Regions from separate parts of the Streptomyces sp. NPDC090045 genome, predicted to be linked through region 2. Evidence: riboswitches for the same ligand, from Rfam matches in the RefSeq annotation. Region 2 holds a riboswitch; each other region holds the start of a gene.
The links. Region 2 has a riboswitch for cobalamin ahead of ACIPYQ_RS21205 (ribonucleoside-diphosphate reductase subunit alpha). Riboswitches for the same ligand answer to the same signal wherever they lie in the genome.
Positions count from the first base shown of each region.

Region 1: it holds a riboswitch for cobalamin, as region 2 does, so the genes downstream of both, metE (5-methyltetrahydropteroyltriglutamate--homocysteine S-methyltransferase) here and ACIPYQ_RS21205 (ribonucleoside-diphosphate reductase subunit alpha) in region 2, are expected to answer to the same signal.
Region 3: it holds a riboswitch for cobalamin, as region 2 does, so the genes downstream of both, ACIPYQ_RS23655 (DUF4430 domain-containing protein) here and ACIPYQ_RS21205 (ribonucleoside-diphosphate reductase subunit alpha) in region 2, are expected to answer to the same signal.

Region 1 is NZ_JBIVFA010000013.1:148,940-154,654, reverse strand. It holds gene ACIPYQ_RS29815 (SchA/CurD-like domain-containing protein) at 1-745, opposite strand, end outside; gene ACIPYQ_RS29810 (FAD-dependent oxidoreductase) at 893-2,557, shown strand; cobalamin riboswitch at 2,673-2,899, shown strand; gene metE (5-methyltetrahydropteroyltriglutamate--homocysteine S-methyltransferase) at 3,072-5,396, shown strand; gene ACIPYQ_RS29800 (TetR/AcrR family transcriptional regulator) at 5,415-5,715, opposite strand, start outside.
Region 2 is NZ_JBIVFA010000007.1:343,804-349,518, reverse strand. It holds gene ACIPYQ_RS21210 (ribonucleotide-diphosphate reductase subunit beta) at 1-655, opposite strand, end outside; gene ACIPYQ_RS21205 (ribonucleoside-diphosphate reductase subunit alpha) at 655-3,042, opposite strand; cobalamin riboswitch at 3,187-3,319, opposite strand; gene ACIPYQ_RS21200 (GNAT family N-acetyltransferase) at 3,361-3,858, opposite strand; gene ACIPYQ_RS21195 (YbdD/YjiX family protein) at 3,992-4,189, opposite strand; gene ACIPYQ_RS21190 (carbon starvation CstA family protein) at 4,186-5,715, opposite strand, start outside.
Region 3 is NZ_JBIVFA010000009.1:86,030-91,744, forward strand. It holds gene aceB (malate synthase A) at 1-241, shown strand, start outside; gene ACIPYQ_RS23650 (3-hydroxybutyryl-CoA dehydrogenase) at 238-1,125, shown strand; gene ACIPYQ_RS23655 (DUF4430 domain-containing protein) at 1,262-1,750, opposite strand; cobalamin riboswitch at 1,898-2,041, opposite strand; gene ACIPYQ_RS23660 (SRPBCC family protein) at 2,159-2,608, shown strand; gene ACIPYQ_RS23665 (alpha/beta hydrolase) at 2,674-4,248, opposite strand; gene ACIPYQ_RS23670 (hypothetical protein) at 4,392-4,895, opposite strand; gene ACIPYQ_RS23675 (SCO0930 family lipoprotein) at 5,018-5,715, opposite strand, start outside.

The sequences.
Region 1 (5,715 bases), on a different contig from region 2:
TGAGGTCCCGGTCCTGTTCCAGATACGGGTTGATGGCCTCCTCCAGGGCCTGCACCTCGGGCTGCAGGGCCACGTGGCGCAACGCCGCGAGGAGGTCGCCCTCCACCTCGACCGCCCGTACGACCCGGTTGCCGTGCATGAAGAGCGAGGTGCGCCGCAGCCGGGTGTTCTCGTCGACCCGAGCCTGCGGGGAGGTGTACCCGGCGAGCAGTTCCGCCACGACGGGTTCGCTGCCCGGCTTCACGGTGAAGGTGAGGGCGTGGCGGACCACGCCGTCCCCGCGCCGCGGGGCGACCCGGAGGCGGTCCCCGGGCCGGTCCTCGAAGTGCGCGGAAGCGGCGTCGGGGCCGAACACGGCTTCGGAGTCGGGGGACGGGTCGGCGAGGGAGACGGGGACGGAGTCCTCGCCGGTCACCCGCAGCACGCTGAAACGCAGCGAGCGCGTGTCCCGTACGCAGCCGTGGAGCGGATGCACCGACGCGACGTGTTCCTCGCTGTTGACCCAGGCCAGGAACCGCGGTGCGCTCTCCCACTCGCTGGTGATGAGCCACTGCGAGGGGTTCTCGATCGACTGGCACAGCTCGTCGCGGATGTGTCCGGGGACGGAGGACACCTGCTTGCGGAGATGCTCGTAGACCTCCAGGAACTGGTTCTGCGCTCCGTCGTACAGATCCAGCAGCAGCACGACCCGAAGCCTCGAGCCGTCGAAGGCGGACTGGGATATCCGTTCCGACAAGGTTGTCATCGTTCACACTCCTTCGAGACCACACGGTCGCCACGGGGCGGCGCCACCCGAACCGATCGTTGTCCCGTAATCCCTCCAGCGCGAGAGGAGAGAACCAAGCGGGTGAACGAGCGAGGGAAGCGCCCTCGTACAGGGCATGGAAGAGCCATGAAGGAAAACGTCGACCACCGCGTCCCCGTCCTCATCGTGGGCGGCTCGCTGGTGGGCCTGTGCACCTCGCTCTTCCTCGGCCGGCACGGCATCAGCCACATGCTGGTCGAGAAGCACGCGGGTACCTCGATGCACCCGCGAGGACGCGGTATCAACGTACGGACCATGGAGTTGTTCCGCGTCGCCTGTGTCGAGGACCGGATCCGCGAGGCGGCCTCGGTCCTGGCGGACAACCACGGCATCCTGCAAGGCGGCTCCCTGACCGGTGAAGACCAGGAGTGGCTGTTCGAGCAGATCGATCCGGGGGGCGCACTCGCCCGTTTCAGCCCGTCGGCATGGTGCCTGTGCAGCCAGAACGACATCGAGCCGGTCCTGATGTCCGTGACCCCCGGGCTCGGGGCCGACCTGCGGTTCTCCACCGAACTCCTCTCCTTCGAACAGGACCCGGGCGGTGTGACCGCCCTCGTGAAGAACCGCGACACCGGGGAGCACAGCACGGTGCGCGCGGACTACCTCGTCGCCGCCGACGGGCCGCGCAGTCCGGTGCGGGAAGGGCTCCGGATCGGCCAGAGCGGTCCCGGTGACCTCTTCCACAACGTGAGCATCACCTTCCGCTCCCGCATGCTCGCGGACGTGGTCGGCGACCGGCGTTTCATCGTGTGCTACCTGACCAAGCCCGACGCCGACGGGGCCCTGCTGCCGGTGGACAACAGCGAGCGGTGGGTCTTCCACGCGCCGTGGCACCCCGACCGCGGCGAGACCCTGGAGGACTTCACAGACGAGCGCTGCGTCGAGCACATCCGCCGGGCCATCGGCGCACCCGACCTGGACGTCGAGATCACCGGGAAGGCCCCGTGGCACGCCGCCCAGCGGGTCGCGCAGCGGTACGTGGCCGGCCGGGTCTTCCTGGCCGGCGACTCCGCCCACGAGATGTCCCCCACCGGGGCGTTCGGCTCCAACACCGGTATCCAGGACGCGCACAACCTGGCCTGGAAGCTCGCGGCCGTACTGGACGGCGCGGCCGGCCCCGGGCTGCTGGAGACGTACGAGGCCGAGCGGCTCCCGGTGGCGCGGGCGACGAGCGAGCGCGCCTCGGCCCGGTCCGTCGAGCACAGCCACCCGGGGTACGAGCCCGACCCCGAGACCGCCCCCCGGGCCCAGTCCGAGCCCGCCCCGGGCGGACGGCAGGGCGGTGTCCTGTCCGTGGCCATGGGCTACCGCTACAACCAGGGGGCGGTCCTGGGCACCGATCCCGACCAGCCGGTCGTGCCCGAACGGATGCGTCTGTGCGGCGAACCGGGCACGCGCGCGCCGCACATGTGGCTCCACGCCCCGGGGGAGGAGCAGCAGAAGTCCACCCTGGACCTCTACGAGCGGTCCTTCGTCCTGCTCAGCTCCGAGGGCACGCCGTGGAGCGGGGCGGCGCGATCCGTCGCCAAACGGATGAACCTGCGCCTGGACGCCTACGCCATCGGCAACGGGCCGGAGGCCGAGCTGATCCCTTCGAACGGCGGCGACTGGGCCGAGGCGCACGGCACGACCGCGGCCGGGGCGGTCCTCGTCCGCCCGGACGGCTTCGTGGCCTGGCGTTCGGAGGAGGCCGTGGCTGATGAGGAATCGGTCCTCTACAAGGTCCTGACCACCCTGCTGGACCGGTACTGACCTTCCCCCCCCCGGATCCCCGCGCCGCCCCGGCGGTGCGGGGATCCTCCGTGTCCCGGTCTCGCCGCGCCATCCGGATATTGGACAACCCTGTCCGTTGGCGACGAACGCCATCTACTCTGGCCGGGCAGCTGGTTCGCACCCGTCAGCCGGACGGGGTGCGTCGTAAGAGGGAACCCGGTGGGAATCCGGGACTGCCCCGCAGCGGTGAGCGGGAACGACCGCCGTCATACGCACTGGGACCGGATCCGGTCCTGGGAAGCGACGGCCAGTAGGTGCCCGCCGGGAGACCGGCAGGCGTGCCCGCGAGTCCGAAGACCTGCCCGTTGCCCGAGCGCGAACGACCGCGCCCGGTTTCCCGGTGACCTCGTGGGCGGGTCGGCGTGCTTCAGGCGGATCGTTCCGGCGCGTACCTCAGGCGTACGCGCATCCGGCGGTCCGCCCGTTCCGGCACCCCTTCGCAGCCCAGGCCCGTCACCGGGTCCATGGAGACACGCTCGCGAAGGAGAGTTCCGTGACCACCGAGTCCGCAGCCGCGGCAGTACAGGCCACCGTGTACGGCTACCCCCGCCAGGGCGGCAGCCGGGAACTGAAGAAGGCCGTCGAGGGCTACTGGAAGGGCCGCGTCACCGCCGACGCCCTCCGGGGCACCGCCCGTGACCTGCGCCGGACCAACTGGCAGCAGCTGGCCGACGCCGGCATCACCGAAGTGCCGACCGGCGACTTCTCGTACTACGACCACGTGCTGGACACCAGTGTGATGGTCGGCGCCGTCCCCGAGCGCCACCGCGCCGCGGTGCGGACCGACGCCCTCGACGGCTACTTCGCCATGGCGCGCGGTACCCAGGACGTGGCGCCGCTGGAGATGACCAAGTGGTTCGACACCAACTACCACTACCTGGTGCCCGAACTCGGCCCGGACACCGTGTTCACGGCGGACTCCTCGAAGCAGGTCGCCGAGCTCGAAGAGGCACGGGCGCTCGGCCACACCGCCCGCCCGGTGCTGGTCGGGCCCGTGACGTACCTCCTGCTGGCCAAGCCCGCCCCCGGTGTCGCCGCCGACTTCGAGCCCCTGACCCTGCTCGACCGCCTGCTGCCCGTCTACGCCCGGGTCCTGGCCGACCTGCGCGCGGCCGGAGCCGAGTGGGTGCAACTGGACGAGCCCGCGCTCGTGCAGGACCGCACCCCCGCCGAACTGAACGCCGCCGCCCGCGCGTACCGCGAGCTCGGCGCCCCGGGCGACCGGCCGAAGCTGCTCGTGGCCTCGTACTTCGACCGGCTCGGCGAGGCCCTGCCGGTGCTGGCCAAGGCTCCCGTCGACGGGCTCGCCCTGGACTTCACCGATGCCGCCGCCGCGAACCTCGCCGACCTCGCCGCCGTCGGCGGCCTGCCCGGCAAGCGGCTCGTCGCGGGCGTCGTCAACGGCCGCAACATCTGGATCAACGACCTCGAGAAGTCCCTGTCCACCCTCGGTACCCTCCTGGGCCTCGCCGACCGGGTCGACGTGGCCGCCTCCTGCTCCCTGCTCCACGTCCCGCTGGACGCCACCGTCGAACGGGACGTCGACCCGCAGGTCAGGCGCTGGCTCGCCTTCGCCCGGCAGAAGACCGCGGAGATCGCCACGCTCGCCCGCGGCCTCTCCGGCGGCACCGACGCGATCGCGGCCGAACTCGCCGCCAACCGGGCCGACCTGGCCTCCCGCGCCCACTCCGCCGTCACCCGCGATCCCGCCGTGCGCGCCCGGACCGCGGCGATCACCGACGCCGACGGCCGCCGCTCCCAGCCGTACGAGGAGCGCGCGAGCGCCCAGCACGCCCGCCTGGGCCTGCCGCTGCTGCCCACGACGACCATCGGCTCGTTCCCGCAGACCGACGAACTGCGCGTGGCCCGCGCCGACCTGCGGGCCGGCCGCATCGACACGGCGGGCTACGAGGACCGCATCGAGGCCGAGATCCGGGAGGTCCTGGCCTTCCAGGAGAAGGCCGGCATCGACGTCCTCGTGCACGGCGAGCCCGAGCGCAACGACATGGTCCAGTACTTCGCCGAGCAGCTCACCGGCTACCTCGCCACCCAGCACGGCTGGGTCCAGTCCTACGGCACCCGCTACGTCCGCCCGCCCGTCCTGGCCGGCGACATCTCCCGCCCCGACCCGATGACCGTGCGCTGGACCACGTACGCCCAGGCGCAGACGGGCCGCCCGGTCAAGGGCATGCTCACCGGCCCCGTCACCATGCTCGCCTGGTCCTTCGTCCGCGACGACCAGCCGCTCGGCGACACCGCCCGCCAGGTGGCGCTGGCCCTGCGCGACGAGGTGAACGACCTGGAGGCGGCGGGCACCTCCGTCATCCAGGTGGACGAACCGGCGCTGCGGGAGACCCTCCCGCTGCGCGCCGCCGACCACGCCGCCTACCTGGCGTGGGCCACCGAGTCCTTCCGGCTCACCACCGCCGGGGTCCGTCCGGACACCCAGATCCACACGCACATGTGCTACGCCGAGTTCGGCGACATCGTCGACGCCATCGAGGCCCTCGACGCCGACGTCATCAGCCTGGAGGCGGCCCGCTCGCACATGCAGGTCGCCGACGAGCTCGCGGGCGCCGACTACCCGCGCGAGGTCGGCCCCGGCGTCTGGGACATCCACTCGCCGCGGATCCCCTCGGTGTCCGAGGCGTCGGCGCTGCTCCGCAAGGGCCTCGCGGCCATCCCGGCCGAACGGCTGTGGGTCAACCCCGACTGCGGCCTGAAGACCCGGGCCTGGCCGGAGACCAGGGCCTCCCTGGAGAACCTGGTCGAGGCGGCCCGCCAGGTCCGCGCCGAGGTCACCGCCGACGGCGCCTGATCCGGGGACCCGGCCGCCTCAGGCGGAGCGCGGTGGTGCGACGCGCTCCCGGACGGGCGGCCGGGCCCCGTCGCCGAAGCCGCCGGCGCAGTCGTCGCCGACGAGGCCCGCCACGTGGTCGGTGATCGTGTCGAGGATGTCCGTGGAGATCGTCGCGTCGCCGAGCACGAGGTGGTTGAGCGTCAGCCCGTCCGTCATGGCGGCCAGATAGCGGGCCAGCACGGTCACGGGGACGCGGAGTTCGAGGCCCATGTGGTGACGGAGCTGTTCGATGAGCTCGGCGTAGGTGTCGGCGTACAGCTGGTACTGGCGTCGCGCC
Region 2 (5,715 bases):
TCATGTGCATGGTCTCGTCACGGAACACCCAGTTGGTGCCGGTGGCCAGGCCGTGCAGCAGGCCGCGCGAGCGGAACCAGTACACGTACGCGAAGGCGCCGTAGAAGAACAGGCCCTCGATGCACGCGGCGAAGCAGATCAGGTTCAGCAGGAAGCGGCGGCGGTCGGCCTTCGACTCCAGCCGGTCGATCTTCTCGACCGAGTCCATCCACTTGAAGCAGAACTGCGCCTTCTCGCGGATGGACGGGATCTCCTCGACCGCGTCGAACGCGGCCGCCCGGTCGTCCGGATCGGGCAGGTAGGTGTCGAGCAGCGTCAGGTAGAACTGGACGTGCACGGCCTCCTCGAACAGCTGGCGCGACAGGTACAGGCGCGCCTCCGGGGAGTTGATGTGCTTGTAGAGCGTCAGCACCAGGTTGTTCGAGACGATCGAGTCACCCGTCGCGAAGAACGCGACCAGGCGGCCGATCATGTGCTGCTCGGCCGGCGTGAGCTTCGCGAGGTCCGCGACGTCCGAGTGGAGGTCGACCTCCTCCACCGTCCACGTGTTCTTGATCGCGTCCCGGTAGCGCTCGTAGAAGTCCGGGTAGCGCATCGGGCGCAGCGTGAGCTCGAAGCCCGGGTCCAGGAGGTTCTTGTTGTCGGTGGAGCTCATTACTGGCAGGCCTCGCAGGACTCGGGGTTCTCAAGGGAGCAGGCCAGGGCGTCGGCGTCGACGGCCTGCGGAAGCGGGGTGGCGGCGGCCGGAACGGCGGACGCGGACGCGGCGCGGGCGATCTTCGTCGCGGGGCGCGAGCGCAGGTAGTACGTGGTCTTCAGACCCTGCTTCCAGGCGTACGCGTACATCGAGCTGAGCTTGCCGATGGTGGGCGTCTCCAGGAACAGGTTCAGCGACTGCGACTGGTCCAGGAACGGCGTACGGGCCGCCGCCATGTCGATCAGACCGCGCTGCGGGATCTCCCACGCCGTGCGGTACAGCTCGCGGACCTCGGCCGGGATCCAGCCGAAGCCCTGGACGGAGCCGGAGGATTCGCGCAGCGCCTCGCGGGTCTGGGCGTCCCACACGCCGAGCGCCTTCAGCTCCTCCACCAGGTAGCCGTTCACCTGGAGGAACTCACCGCTGAGCGTCTCGCGCTTGAAGAGGTTGGAGACCTGCGGCTCGATGCACTCGTACACGCCGGCGATCGAGGCGATGGTGGCCGTCGGGGCGATGGCGAGGAGCAGGGAGTTGCGCATGCCGGACTTCGCGACCCGGGCGCGCAGCGCGTCCCAGCGCTCCGGCCAGTTCAGCTCCACGTCGTAGTGGTCCGGGTGCAGGACGCCGCGCGCGGTGCGGGTCTGCTCCCAGGCCGGCAGCGGGCCGCTGCGCTCGGCCAGGTCGCACGAGGCCTCGTACGCCGCGAGCATGATGCGCTCGGAGAGCTTGGTGGAGAGGGCCTTCGCCTCGGGGGAGTCGAAGGGCAGCTTCAGCTTGAAGAAGACGTCCTGGAGGCCCATCGCGCCCAGGCCCACCGGGCGCCAGCGGGCGTTGGAGCGGCCGGCCTGCTCGGTCGGGTAGAAGTTGATGTCCACCACGCGGTCGAGGAAGGTCACGGCGGTGCGGACGGTCTCGTCCATCCGCTCCCAGTCGATCTCGCCGTCGACGACGAAGGCGCCGAGGTTGACCGAGCCGAGGTTGCAGACGGCCGTCTCGCCGTCGTTGGTGACCTCGATGATCTCGGTGCACAGGTTCGAGGAGTGCACGACCGTGCCCGGCTCGGCGGTCTGGTTCGCCGTGCGGTTGGAGGCGTCCTTGAAGGTCATCCAGCCCTGACCGGTCTGCGCGAGGGTGCGCATCATCCGGCCGTACAGGTCGCGGGCGGGCATGGTCTTGCGGGCCAGGCCGTCCGCCTCGGCCTTGCGGTAGGCGGCGTCGAACTCGTCGCCCCACAGGTCGACGAGCTCGGGCACGTCGGCCGGGGAGAACAGCGACCACTCGGCGTCCGCGTTCACGCGGCGCATGAACTCGTCCGGGACCCAGTGGGCGAGGTTCAGGTTGTGCGTACGGCGCTGGTCCTCACCGGTGTTGTCGCGGAGCTCCAGGAACTCCTCGATGTCCGCGTGCCAGGTCTCCAGGTAGACGGCGGCGGCGCCCTTGCGGCGGCCGCCCTGGTTCACGGCGGCGACGGAGGCGTCGAGGGTCTTCAGGAACGGCACGATGCCGTTGGAGTGGCCGTTGGTGCCGCGGATCAGGGAACCCCGGGCGCGGATGCGGGAGTACGACAGGCCGATGCCGCCCGCGTGCTTCGACAGGCGCGCCACCTGGTGGTAGCGGTCGTAGATCGAGTCGAGCTCGTCCAGCGGGGAGTCCAGCAGGTAGCAGGAGGACATCTGCGGGTGCCGGGTGCCGGAGTTGAAGAGGGTGGGGGAGGAGGGCAGGTAGTCGAGGCGGCTCATCAGCCGGTACAGCGAGGCCACTTCCTCGAGGGCCTGGACGCTCTCGTCCGCGGCGAGGCCACAGGCCACGCGCAGCATGAAGTACTGCGGGGTCTCGATGACCTGACGGGTGATCGGGTGGCGCAGCAGGTAGCGGCTGTGCAGGGTGCGCAGGCCGAAGAAGCCGAAGCGGTCGTCGGCGCCCTCGGCGAGGGTCAGCTCGACGAGCGAGTCGAGCCGGCTCGCGTGCGTACGGACGAACTCGGCCGTGCGGTCGGCGATGAGGCCCTCGCGGTGGCCGACCTCGACGGAGGCCGAGAAGGAGGTGGAGCCCTGGCTCGCGGCCTCGTCGCGCACGGCCAGCGTCAGCAGCCGGGCGGCGAGCTTCGAGTACGCGGGGTCCTCGGAGATCAGACCGGCGGCGGCCTCGGTGGCCAGCCCGCGGAGTTCGGCCTCGTCGGCGGCGGAGCTGCGGCCGCGGAGCGCGGCGGCGGCGACGCGCCCGGGGTCGGTGTCGGGGAGGTCCGCCGTCAGTTCGGTGAGGGTACGCAGCAGCGTGGCCCCCGGGCCCTCGGTGTTGTCGCCAGAAACGGACTCGGCGCGCGGTGCGGAAGGCGCGATGGTCACGGCGGGAGCTCTCCCTCGCTCGGCCCGGTCATCGGCGGAGCGGGGCGCGAGCGGGCGCATGCGGGCGTGGCGGGAACGCGTTCACACCGCATGGCGTCCACCGGCCCAACCGCGAGGCCCGGACGTGTCGGCACCCGGATCGGTCGAGCCGGGCGCGCTGTCGGCAGGTCATCGGACTTGGTGTCCGGTAGCCGGACACTTCATACCGTTGCGGGACAGTTCCGGATTCACACCGGATTCCCCTGCGGCGACAGCAGCCTTGAGCATACATGTGGGGGCGGCCGTATGCGGCAACCCCCACATGTAGTGTCGGCGTGGCTACAGCTTGAGTCGATACGCGAGGAGTGTCAGCCCCGGGATGGGCGCCCAGTCCCGCTCGGGAACGCGTACGAAGCCCAGTCGCGCGTAGATCCGGTGGGCGCCGGCCATGCTGTGCTGGGTCGAGAGCACGAGGCCCGTGACCCCCTCGATGGCCCGCGCCCGCTCGATGCACGCCCGCACCAACGCCTCGCCGGCGCCCTGTCCGCGCCCCTCGTGGGCGACGGCGAGCATCCGGAACTCCGCCTCGTCCGGGGCGGCGATGTCGGCGAGCGGACTGCCGGGCGCGGCGAAGGTCACCCCGCCCAGCACCCGCCCGTCCCGCTCGGCGACGAGCACCTCGGCCAGGGCGGCCCGGCCGGCGACGTCGCGCAGCACGTTCAGGTACGCGTCGTCCTCGTTGAAGTCCAGGTGCCCGTCGGCGAGGTAGGCCCGGGCGGTGATCTCACCCAGCTCCGCGAACTCGGCGGGCAGCGCCGTTCTGATGACCATGTCCATGCGGTCGAGTGTGCAGGACGGTGCCGGTGCCCGGCGCCATCGCTGATCGACCGCGCCAGGTCCGAGGTCTCGGTCCGCGCTGAGGAACGACGAAGGGCCCCGCCGTTTTGCACGGCGGGGCCCTTCGTTCCCGTCAGCAGCAGCGGAAGCCCTCGCGGGGGTCCGCCTCGCGGGCGTCCGTACGGGCGCGTTCGAAGGCGCGGCGGGTGAGGACCTCCGCGTCCGGGTCGTGGGAGCGGGCGTGGGCCACGTACCGGTCGTACGCGGCCTCCCCCGAGAACTCCCGTACGTAGAACCGGGCCCTGGCCAGCACGCTCCGTACGGTGCTCACGCCACCGGCTCCTTGACCTGCCCGCCGCCGGAATCGCGGTCCGCCGCGGCGAGCTCCGCCCGCTCCTCGGCCGTCGCGATCAGTCCGGCCGGGGCGACGATCTTCGACTCGGTCCACGGGACCTCGGAGAGGGTCGCCGACCCCGGGTCGCGGACGGCCTTCAGGCAGGTCCGGGCGGCGTCCGCGAGGACCACGATGATCAGGACGGCGAAGAAGGCGCACAGCACGCCGTCGACCGTGGCGTTGGTGACCACGGTGTGCATGTCGTCCATGTTCTTCGCCGGCGCCAGGACCTTGTCGGCGTCGATCCCGGCCTGGTACTTGTCGCGCTGGGCGAAGAAGCCGACCTTCACGTCCTCGGAGAAGATCTTCTGGTAGCTCGCGGTGAGGGTCACCGTGGCGTCCCAGACCAGCGGGACACCCGTCACCCAGGCCCACTTGAGCCGCCCGGACTTGACCAGCAGCGTGGTGCAGACGGCCAGCGCGACCGCGGCGAGCAGCTGGTTCGCGATGCCGAAGAGCGGGAAGAGCTGGTTGATGCCGCCGAGCGGGTCCTTGATGCCGACCCACAGGAAGTAGCCCCAGCCGCCGACGACGATCGCGCTCGCGAACCACACGCCGGGCTTCCAGCTGACGTCCTTGAAGGACTTGTGCACGTTGCCGAGGGTGTCCTGGAGCATGAACCGGCCCACGCGGGTACCCGCGTCGAGCGTCGTCAGGATGAACAGCGCCTCGAACATGATCGCGAAGTGGTACCAGAACGCCTTCATGCCCGCGCCGCCGATCACGGCGGAGAAGATCTCCGACATTCCGAGTGCGAAGGTCGGCGCGCCGCCCGTACGGGAGAGCAGGCTGGCTTCCTCGACGTCCTTGGCCGCCTGGGTGAGCGCCTCGGGCGAGATGGCGAAGCCGAAGTTCGTCACCGCCTGGGAGGCGGACTCGACGGTGGTGCCGATGACGCCGCCGGGGGAGTTGACGGCGAAGAAGAGGCCGGGCTCGATGATGCAGGCCGCGATGATCGCCATGACGGCCACGAAGGACTCGGTCAGCATCGCGCCGTAGCCGATCATGCGGACCTGGGTCTCCTTCTGGATCATCTTCGGGGTGGTTCCCGAGGAGACCAGGGCGTGGAAGCCGGAGAGCGCGCCGCAGGCGATGGTGATGAAGACGAAGGGGAACATCGACCCGGCGAAGACCGGTCCGTCGCCGCTCGCCGCGAAGTCGGTGACCGAGGGCATCTTCAGGGTCGGCATCGCGATGACCACGCCGAGCGCGAGGAGCGCGATGGTGCCGACCTTCATGAAGGTGGAGAGGTAGTCGCGGGGCGCGAGCAGCATCCACACCGGCAGGACCGACGCCAGGAAGCCGTACACGACCATCCAGATGACCAGCGTCTCCTTCTCCAGGGTGAAGGTGCCGGCGAAGGAGGACTCGGCGACCCAGCCGCCCGCGACGATGGCGAGCAGGAGCAGCGCGACGCCGATGACGGAGACCTCGGTGACCCGGCCCGGCCGCAGCACGCGCAG
Region 3 (5,715 bases), on a different contig from region 2:
GATCGCGCGCGTGCAGATCTGGCAGTGGCTCCGCCACGACCGCGTCGACCGGCGCACGCTCACCGATCTCCTCGACGCCGAGTGCGCCGCCCTGGAGGCCGAGGACCCGCAGGCCCTGGTCCTCGAAGCCCGTGAGGTCTTCGTCGACACCGCGCTCTCGGTGCAGCTGCCCGCGTTCTTCACCCCCGAGGCGTACACCCGCCACCTGGTCCGCACCGCCGCCGTGCAGGTGACCGCGTGAGCGCCCCGGCCCGGCAGCCGACCCGGGTCCTGCGCGTCGGGGTCGTCGGAGGCGGGCAGATGGGAGCCGGCATTGCCGAGGTCTGCGCCCGCGCCGGCCTGGACACCGTCGTCGCCGAGGCGGATGCCACCGCGGCCCGCGCCGCCCGCGAGCGGGTGGCCGTCTCCCTCGAACGCGCCGTCCAGCGGGGCAAGCTGGACCGGTTCACCGCCGAGGACGCCCTGGCCCGGCTGGTGTTCACCGGAGACCTGGAGGACCTCGCCGACCGGCAGCTGGTCATCGAGGCCGTCACCGAGAACCCCGAGGCCAAGACCGAGATCTTCACCGCCCTCGACAAGATCGTCGAGGACCCCGAAGCCATTCTGGCGACCAATACGTCCGCCATCCCGATCATGCGGCTGGGCATGGCCACCGGCCGCGCCGACCGGGTCGTGGGACTGCACTTCTTCAACCCCGTCCCCGTCCTGCCCCTGGTCGAGGTGGTCTCCTCCCTCCACACCTCGGCGGACACACTGGCCGCGGTCGAGTCGTTCGCCCGGGAATCCCTGGGCAAGACCACGGTCCAGTCGCAGGACCGGGCCGGCTTCGTCGTCAACGCGCTGCTGGTCCCGTACCTGCTCTCGGCCATCCGGATGGCCGAGTCCGGCTTCGCCACCGCCGCCGACGTCGACACCGGCATGGAGCTGGGCTGCGCCCACCCCATGGGCCCGCTCAAGCTCGCCGACCTGATCGGCCTGGACACCGTCGCGGCCATCGCGGAATCCCTGTACGAGGAGTTCAAGGAGCCGCTCTACGCCCCGCCCCCGCTGCTGCAGCGGATGGTGCAGGCGGGGCTGCTGGGCCGCAAGAGCGGCCGCGGGTTCCACACATACGACCGGGGCTGATGAGGGACCCGGTGGTGCCGCTGCGGGGTTGAGGGACCCCGGCGGCACGGACAAGGAGCGCGGAGCGGCCCGGTGAGCCGCTCCGCGCTCCCGTCGGGAGGCGCTCCGTCCCGGCGGACGCTTCCTCCGGCCTGCTCTAGAAGGCGGTCCAGGTGAAGGCCACCTCGTCGCCCGCCTTCAGCTTGAACTGGCAGCCGCCGACCGGGGTCGGGGTGCCGTTGACCGATATGCTCCAGTAGGCCGATCCGCCGCCGCTGACGTTCTTGATGGAGTCCACCGAGAAGTCGTCGAAGGACGCGTACCAGGTGCCGTCCCAGGCGAAGTAGTTCCGGCGGGCGGCGTCGTCGAGCGCGGCCGTCGGGGTGGGCACGGCCGTCGGGTTCGCCGCCCCGTTGGTGCCGTCGCACTTGTGCGTGCCGCCGGTCGCCGTGGTGACGTCGTGTCCCTTGGTGTTGACCTTCCCCTTGAACAGCAGACCGTCGGGACCCTGCACGGTGAGGGACACGTTGATCTTCTTGTTCGTGTTCGGGGCGGCCTCGGCGTGCGCGACGGCCGGCGCCGTGGCGAGGGCGAGCCCGAGGGCCGCCGTGGTGATCAGGGCGCGGCGGGCGAGGGTCTGGCGCATGGAGTGCCTTCCTGGCGTGAACTCGAGGTCGTGCGCCGCCGGCCCCGATCGCCCTGGGCAACACCGCGGTCCCGGGCCCGGGAAAGCGGACACAGGTGAGCGGTGAGCCTGGGCTCAGGGCTTCGTGCTGCAGACCGTGACAGTGGGAAGCCGTACGCACCACACGCTGGGTTGTCCGACTCGCGACGCGGATGCGCCGCACACGGTTGCAGGTCAGCGCCGGAATCACACCGGCTTCCCCCAGTCGCGCAGGCATTCAGTTATGGGTCGGGCATGTACCTGACCAGAGGCATCGTAGGGGCAGGCGCCCCGGTCCCACCAGCGATCACCGGTACTCGCCCCCGGCGCGCGCACCGGGTGGCGTTCTGGGATCGTGGATCACAGGTGCAGTCACACCGAGGAGCTGACATGTCCGGACAGTTCGAGGCGAGCGTCGAGATCGACCGGCCGGTCGAGGAGGTCTTCGCCTACCTCGCCGACGGGCGCAACGATCCGGACTTCAGTCCGCGCGTCCAGGAGATCACCAGGGTCCCGGACGGCCCCACGGCCCTCGGCACGGTCTTCCGCAGCACGGTCAAGGACGCCGGGATGAAGACCGCCCGCGAGTTCCGCATCGTCGGCTTCGACCCGCCGCACCTGATCCGCTGGACCGAGCAGAGCAAGAACCTGGTCACCGCCGAGGGCGGCTACGACCTCGAAGCCCTCCCCGGCGGCCGCACCCGGGTCCGGATCTTCAACACCCTGCACGGCCACGGCCTCGGCAAGCTGCTCGTCGGCCTCGCGGCGAGCGCCGCGCGCAAGGACGCCCCCGATTTCGGCCGCCGTATCAAGGCTGCCGCGGAGGCGTCCCGCGCTTGACCGTCCACTCGCCCGTTCGTCCGGCCATTCGTCCGTCCGGCCGAGCTGGCGTCGTCCGGACGGTGTCAGAACCGCCCGGGCCCGGCCGGGATCGGCAGCGGCTTCGACGGGACCACGGCCCCGCGCTGCTCGGCGGCGCTCGCCGGGTTCTGGCAGGTCACGTCCTGGGCGGGCAGCTTGCCCGTGGTCAGGTACGCGTGGACCGGCGCGTTGGCGCAGGAGGTGGGGTCGGCGAGGTACACCCCGTGGCCCTCACCGCCGGCCGCCAGCACCATCCGCGAGCCCTTGAGCGCGCGGTGCAGGCCCTGCCCGCTGACGAGCGGGGTCTGTGAGTCCCACTCGTTCTGCACGGTCAGCACGTTCGCCTTCTTGTTCATCGGCGTGGCCGCCTCGACCGGCCGGTCCCAGAAGGCGCACGGCTTGATGTTGGACGCGAAGTCCCCGTACAGCGGGTACCTCGCCTTGTCCTTCGCCGCGTCCCGCTCGTACTGCTCCGTGTAGCGGGGCCAGCTGCCGGTGTCCCCGCACGCCACCGCCCAGAAGACGGCCGTGCTGTTGTCCGAGGCGGGCTCGGCAGCCGCGCCGCCGGTCAGCAGCCGCTTCATCTCGGTCGGCGTCGTGCCCGCGGGCAGCGGCTTGCCCTCGGCCGCGGCCTTCAGGGCCACGACCAGGGGAGTGGCCTGCGCCGGGTAGAAGAACACCCCGCGTGCGGAGCGGATCATGTCCCCGTTGATCTTCATGCCCTCGAAGTCGATGGGCTCCTTGTCGGCGCGCGCGACCAGCCCCCAGAACGTCTCGGACACGGCCTTCGGGCTGTCACCCAGCTGGTGCTCCGCCGACCGCTCCGCCGCCCACTGCGTCCACCGCGCGAACGCCGGCTCGGCCTCGGTGGCCCAGACCTGGATCATGCCGCGCCAGATCCGCTGCGGGTCCACACCGCTGTCGAGCACGAAGCGGTCCGTACGGTCCGGGAACATCTGCGAGTACACCGCGCCGAGGTAGGTCCCGTACGAGTAGCCCAGGTACGAGAGCTTGCGCTCGCCCAGCACCGCGCGGATCGTGTCCATGTCGCGCGCCGTGTTGCGGGTGGTGATGTACGGAAGCACCGAACCGGCCTTCTCGCGGCACTTGTCGGCGACGGTGCGCGCCCAGGTCACGTCGGAGCCGAAGGTCTCCGGGCGGTAGGCCCGGTTGAAGTCCTGCTCGGCGTCGTCCAGTCCGCAGGTGATCGGGCTGCTGGCGCCGACCCCGCGCGGGTCGAAGCCGATGAGGTCGTACTGCTCGCGGACCTCCTTGGGCATCGCCTCGTTCATCATCAGCGGCAGGTCCAGCCCGGAACCGCCGGGGCCACCGGGGTTCAGCAGCATGGCGCCGTGCCGCTTGGCCGGATTCTCGCTCTTCATCCGGGATATGGCGAGGTCGATCGTCTGCCCGTCGGGACGCCGGTAGTCGAGCGGCACCTTGAGCGTGGCGCACTCGTACGAGGCCGGCAGCTCGGGGCTGCAGCGCTGCCAGGCGGGTTTCTGCCGCAGGTGGTCCGATGCCGGGGCGGCCGATGCCTGGGTCGCGGACAGCAGGGGCACGGTGGACGCGACGAGTCCGGCGGCGGCGAGCAGCGGTGCGAAGCGTTTCAGGCGCACGAAGGCGGTTCCTTTCGGTGAAGTCGCTGACAGGTCCACCTTGTTGTACGTGGAGGGCCTGCCGAATCATCCCGAAGGGTCGTACCTTGTGCTCCTCATGAATGAGCTGAAACCAGAACAAGTGGCCGAAAAGCAGTGGAGGTTCAGGGATGGGCGGAGTGCTCGGCGTGCGCGGAGGGTTCGCCGTGCTCGGAAGGGCCGGCATGCTCCGCGGGGCCGGCGTGCGTGTCGCCGGTCTCCAGGGAGCCGCCGAGCCGGCCGCGCACCGCCACCAGGGCATCCTCCGAACGGGCGGTGACGACCCACCGGTCCCCGACCAGATAGATGCCGCCGTAGGCCCGGGCCTCGGCCAGCCAGGAGCGAAGCCCCTTCTCAGCGGCGAAGGTGACCATCCGGTAGGAGCCGCCCTGCCCGGTCTCGCAGCCCCCTTGCCGCAGTTCGTCCGCCTCCACGCTCACCTGGGCGGTGCAGCCGATGGCCGTGGCGATCTCCTCGATCGAGGTCTGGGGGGCGGACGCCGGGGTGCGGTGTGCGGCCGCCTTCCCCGTGCCGCAGCCGCCGCACAGGAGGGCCGTGAGGCACAGCGCGGCGAGGGCCGCACGGGACGGGCCCGTCCGGCGGGTACGGCGGTAGGTGGACGAGGGCATGGCGACCTCACTGGCTGATCGGGACGGGGGTCGTGGTGCCCGGGAGGGGAGGGCCCGGGCACCACGCGTCGAGGGGAGGGGCAGGGAGCAGGGGGGATGCGCCGGGAGGGACCGGCCCGGTCCTAGCCGGTCACCTTCGCCTTCTTGCCCTTGTCGGTGACGGCGAACCAGAGGCCCTTGTTGTTGTGCCCGCTGATGTCCCCGGGTTCCTTGTCGCCGGTGAACGTATAGACCGGCCAGCAGTCGATCGTCAATTGCTCACTGCCGTCGGGCCGCTTCACCTTGCCGATCAATTCGGCGGCAATTCCCTTCACATTCGCCTTGTCGACCGGCTTGGCGGGCTTCCAGGTATCCGTGCAGGCGTCCACGCAGCCGATTTTCATGGGCCAGGCGCTGTCCTTGTCGAACCGGTAGAGCGTCCGGCCCTCCGCGTCCGAGAGGATGGGGCCGAGTTGGGCATTCTGATTGGCGGCGAGTTCGGTGAGCTGTTCCTCCGCGCCGTCGTTCCCGGTCTTGTCCGCCTCGCCCTTGTCCGCCTCCTTGTCCGCCCCGCCCTTGGCCGGAGCGGCCGGCTTCCCGCCGGGTCCCAGCACGTGCCAGGTTCCGCCGACGCCCTCGCCGAGGCTGTCGCCCGCCTTGGCGTCCTTCGCGTAGCGGTACACGGGCCATCCGGCGAGCGTCAGCTGCCGGGTCCCGTCGGCCCGGGCGACCGAGCCGAGGAGGGTCTTGTCGATGCCCTGACCGGCCGTGGCGTCGTCCGCGGGGACCGGGGGCCAGGTCGTGGCGCAGTCCCCCTCGCAGTTGGACTTGGGGGGCTTGG